Regions from separate parts of the Rubrilithobacter danxiaensis genome, predicted to be linked through region 2. Evidence: riboswitches for the same ligand, from Rfam matches in the RefSeq annotation. Region 2 holds a riboswitch; the other holds the start of a gene.
What was found. A riboswitch is a leader RNA that binds a small molecule or an ion and turns the genes downstream of it on or off. The one in region 2 is predicted to bind cobalamin.
Positions count from the first base shown of each region.

Region 1: another riboswitch for cobalamin. It lies ahead of ACLCDL_RS16755 (ribonucleoside-diphosphate reductase small subunit); the one in region 2 lies ahead of ACLCDL_RS10970 (TonB-dependent receptor plug domain-containing protein).

Region 1 is NZ_JBKOPS010000017.1:20,824-23,293, reverse strand. It holds gene ACLCDL_RS16760 (ribonucleoside-diphosphate reductase subunit alpha) at 1-79, opposite strand, end outside; gene ACLCDL_RS16755 (ribonucleoside-diphosphate reductase small subunit) at 151-1,119, opposite strand; cobalamin riboswitch at 1,232-1,434, opposite strand; gene ACLCDL_RS16750 (hypothetical protein) at 1,657-1,881, shown strand; gene ACLCDL_RS16745 (CvpA family protein) at 1,892-2,470, opposite strand, start outside.
Region 2 is NZ_JBKOPS010000007.1:156,761-159,230, forward strand. It holds gene ACLCDL_RS10970 (TonB-dependent receptor plug domain-containing protein) at 1-1,704, opposite strand, end outside; cobalamin riboswitch at 1,977-2,169, opposite strand; gene mutS (DNA mismatch repair protein MutS) at 2,219-2,470, opposite strand, start outside.

The sequences.
Region 1 (2,470 bases), on a different contig from region 2:
AGCAGAGCTTTTCTATCCGTGCGGTTATTTTATCAAATTTTACGGATTCTACTCTTCCGTCTCTTTTTATTACAAACATGTTAGTTGTTATGAGTTGTAGGTTATAAGTTGTGAGTTATAGGTGAGCCATTAAACTAACAGCTCTTCCTCTTAAAAATCCTCATCCAGTGAAAATCCCTGGGTTTCTTTAGCTGCAAGCACACCGCTTTTCTGATAATCGCCTACGCGTTTTTCAAAAAAGTTTGTTTTTCCCTGCAGGGAGATCATTTCCATAAAATCAAACGGGTTCGAAGTCATGTAAAGTTTTTCATACCCCAGTTCGGTTAGCCAGCGATCGGCAACAAATTCGATATACTGGCTCATTAACTGGGCATTCATCCCGATAAGTTTTACCGGCAAAGCCTCTGTAATAAATTCCTTTTCTATGGTTACGGCCTCTTCAATTATGCGGTATACCTCAAACTGAGATAATTTATTTTTAAGCATAGAATAGAGCAGGCAGGCGAACTCACAATGCAAACCTTCGTCTCTTGAAATCAGCTCATTACTAAACGTTAGGCCAGGCATTAAGCCTCTTTTCTTAAGCCAGAAGATTGAGCAGAAACTTCCGCTGAAAAATATTCCTTCAACTGCAGCAAAAGCCACTAAACGTTGTGCGAACGTTCCTTTTTCAATCCAACGGAGCGCCCATTCTGCTTTTTTCTTCACACATGGCACTGTTTCTATCGCATGAAATAAGCGGTCCTTTTCGCGAGGATCTTTTACATAGGTATCAATCAGCAAAGCATAGGTTTCCGAATGAATATTTTCCATCATTATCTGAAAACCGTAAAAACAACGTGCTTCCGGAACCTGAACCTCGCTCATAAAATTTACTGCCAGATTTTCATTTACAATGCCATCGCTGGCGGCGAAAAAGGCTAGTACATGCGAAATAAAATGCCTCTCGCCAGAATTAAGATTTTCCCAGTCCTTCAAATCAGAAGAAAGGTCAATCTCTTCAGCCGTCCAGAAGCTGGCTTCATGTTTTTTGTACATCTCCCAGATAGTGGGATAATTGATGGGCAGGATCACGAAACGATCCTTGTTCTCTTTTAATAATACTTCATCCTGTTGCATAAACATTTAAATAAGTGATTAAAAAATGCGAAACAGGGATTGACAAAAGGCAGGATACCGGCAAACAGGAAGCTTGCGGAACAGACTTCTGGCAAAACCTTAATCGTGAAAGTTTTGACAAATCGAAAAGGCAGGTGTCTGGCTTGATGAGTTGCAAGTTGCAGGTAATGAGTTGCAAGTGTTATTACTTACAACCTAAAACCTACAACCTACAACTCCCTTACAGTTGCACGTCAGCCCGTGAATTACACACGGTTCCCTTTTAATCATAGACCAGCATTTGCTTTACTATGAACCTGTACGATTTATGTAAAAGAACTTATAGCGTCAAATATAGCCTTATCAAAACATGAGGCCAACAGGAAGTTTTAAACAAAAAAAAGTTATAAACAGTTAAAAGCTAAAATGAATTAGAAGCCTTCGCCGAACATCGTTTCCCAAAACAGAAATGCTGAAACAAATAAGGTGTCTTTAAACAAAAAATTATAATTTTGGAACTTAAATATTTATTCTTATTTCGCCTTTAACATAATAACGATGAAATCTCTTTTTAAAAAACCAGCTATTTTAATTATCCTGTTTACTTTAGTTTCTTCAGCAAATACATTTGCTCAAAATGCGGTTGATAGCGATTTAAGCAATTTAGCAGGCTCAAATTCAGGTCATGACCATACAGGAATGTACATATTTATAGTGCTTCTGTTAGTTCTGTCGGTAGTGGTTGCCTATTTTGGTGATAACAAGAAAAAGGAAAGATTTTAGTCTGGAAAGGCTAATTTCTGAAATTTTGTGTAATCATTAGCCCATACACTCCTCCTTCCTGAATACCGATTCCTACTCTTCCAAAAGCAGGGCGGAGTATATTGGCCCGATGTCCCGGAGAATTCATCAATCCATCGTGGGCTATTGCAAGAGTTTGGGCCAATGCCAGATTTTCTCCGGCTGTTATAAATGACACTCCTTCCGCTCTCATTCTGTCAAAAGGATTTTTTCCCTCAGGAGTAATATGAGAAAAATATCCCCTTGCAAACATATCAGCAGAATGTTTACGTGCTACAACTCTAAGTTCAGAATCGGCTTCTAAAGGCTTCAATCCTGCTTTCTGTCTTTCTTTATTCAGTAACCGAAGCATGTGCTGTTCAAGATCAGGCCGTACTTTTGTTTCCGCTACTTTAAAAGGCAGCTTGATTGATTCTCCCGATTGAGGTTCGATTGTAAAAGTACTACCCGATTTATTGACAATTTTCCTGAAGACCGGAGAGAATTTGGTTTGCAGCAATTCAACTTTTTTAGTTAATACTCCTGCAAGTATACTTTTTTCCATCGCCGGCGATATTCTGCCAAACAAAGG
Region 2 (2,470 bases):
TTTGTTAAAGCTATAGCCAGCATTGGCTCCAAAAGAATTTTTAGGCCGGCGGTACAAATATTCAGTCACAGCTCCTGTTGCATCTTTTCCTTCGCCTTCAACATAGGCATACCAGGCATTAAAGGATAATTTCTCGGTGGGATTGGTATTCAACTCCAGCTCAAAGCCTTTATCTTTTTGCGAATTACCGGTTCGGTATTGCGAAGCAAAAGTGACGGGGTCTGAATAAAAATAAATCAGGTCTGTAATATCCCTTTTAAAGAAAGAAGCTGTAAACGTAACTTTTGAAACAATTAATTCCAGATCCAGTCCACCCTCGTATGAAGTGGACTTTTCAGGCTTTAAATCCTGATTTCCGTATTGTGAATACAGTTGATAAAGGCTTGGAACTTTATAAGCAGAAGCTAAACTGGCGAATATTTTATAGCGGTTTACTATAACGTAAGATGGATTTATGGTATAAGTGTAATTATTGCCATACTCCGAATGATTATTATATCGACCCCCCAGTTCGAAATTAAAGCCTGCTTTATTGTGGAAAAACAAACTTGCAAAACCGCTGAAAATCGAGTTGTTTGCAGAGTCTGAAGATAAATAGGAATTATAAGGTCCAAAATCGCTTAATGATTCATACACCTGGTCAGATTTTGTATCCCGGTAATTCAAGCCTGCTGTCAAATCCAGATTCTCAACTAACTGCTGATTCAGTACAGCTTCTGAATATGTTATTTTTCCGGTATTCCGTTGCTTTGCACTTCCATTGTCACCGCCACCAGCCAGGTTAATGAAATTATTCCACACGTTATTCTGATTAACATTAACGTTTAAAACCCCTTTTCGCAGATTGTATTTCAGATTTAGGCCACCAAAGAGAAAGGTATTTTTACCGGTATAATTGGCGTCATCAGTAAAAGCTCCGGCATCCAGATCAAACTTATTTTGAGTTAGTTGCAGATTGGCACTTAAACTTAATCTATCAGTTAATTCCTGATTTATTCGGGAGTTTAAAGCGAGCTGGTTTAGGCCATCTTTATCGAAACTACTATTTCCTGTAGCGTCTTTTGCAATAGAAAACCCGTCGGTAGCAGTGTTGCTGAAATTTACCGCGATGCCTGTTTTATTTTTCGTTCCGTTTAAACCAATTGCTTCCTTATGTGAGCCATAATTTCCGGCGGAAAGAAGAACATCCGCATTCAGTTTATCTGCAGAAGGTTTTTTAGTAATGATGTTAATTACTCCCGCTACTGCATCCGAACCATATAAGGTTGAATTAACTCCACGTAAAATTTCAACCCGTTCTATCTGGTCGATAGCAAAAGAACTGATATCGTATTCGGAAGTAATACCTGATGAATTATTAACGGGAATGCCGTCAATCAAAATAAGTGTGTAACCAGCAGCGGCTCCGCGTGTGTATACGGAGATATTGGAACCAAAACCACCTCCGCTACCAGAAAGTGTAAGTCCCGCAACATTATTTAAAACCTCCGGCAGGGTTCTCCCCTGACTTTGCAGCAATTGTTTCGAATTTATAACACGCACAACACGGCCAATTTCTGATTGTTTTCTTGGCGACCGTGATGCCGTAACCACAACTTCGTCTAAGGAATGAGCATTTTTTTCCTGTGCTAAAGCGGAACTTGCAAAAAGAATAACCGGAATAAGCACAGTGCTTGCAATAATTTGAATGTAAGTTTGTTTCATCTAATATTTGTTTTTTTGATGTGATGAGACCTTCTGAGTATGCTGCAACTACCGGATTCAATTCCGATTTATCGACTGCCTGCTCATCGTAGTCCCATCTGATAAATTTTGTTGAAATAAAACATCCTTGCACTGCATAATTTTCCGGATTAATTATAAAACAGCTCCGTGATTCTCTATTTCACTTTTATAATTCAGGCAATAAAAAGATGAAAAATCAAAAATGAGAATACAGCGAAGTATTACCATTCAAGCTTCAATCCCCGAAAGCCGAATTATTAATGTGCCTGGCAGGTCTTCTGACTTACTCCCGGTTACTTGCCTTCCCATTTGCTTAAGCAAACAGTGGCTTTGAATTAGTAACCGTTGCGGAGAACACAGCAGCGGGTCTGTTCATGATTTTCACATGATTCCCTTTTAATCCTATCGGCGAAGCCGACGAGAACCAAAGCGCTGCAAATGTATAATAGATTAATTGAATTTACAACAGGTTGATTTCAGGAAAGAAAGCGGTTTATCCTTTTAGTAATCGCTGAATATCGTCCAGTTTCATTAAGGCTTCAACAGGCGTCAGGGTGTTGACGTCGAGGTTATTTAACAAATCTCTTACTTTAACCAGCACTGGATCTTCTATCGAAAACATTTGGAGTTGATAGGCTTGCTGCTGCACTTTTTTAATGCTGTCTTTTATATGTTCACCGCCTGTTCGCTCCTGTTCAAGCCGCTTCAGTATCTCATTGGCCCGATGAATAAGCTTGGGTGGCAT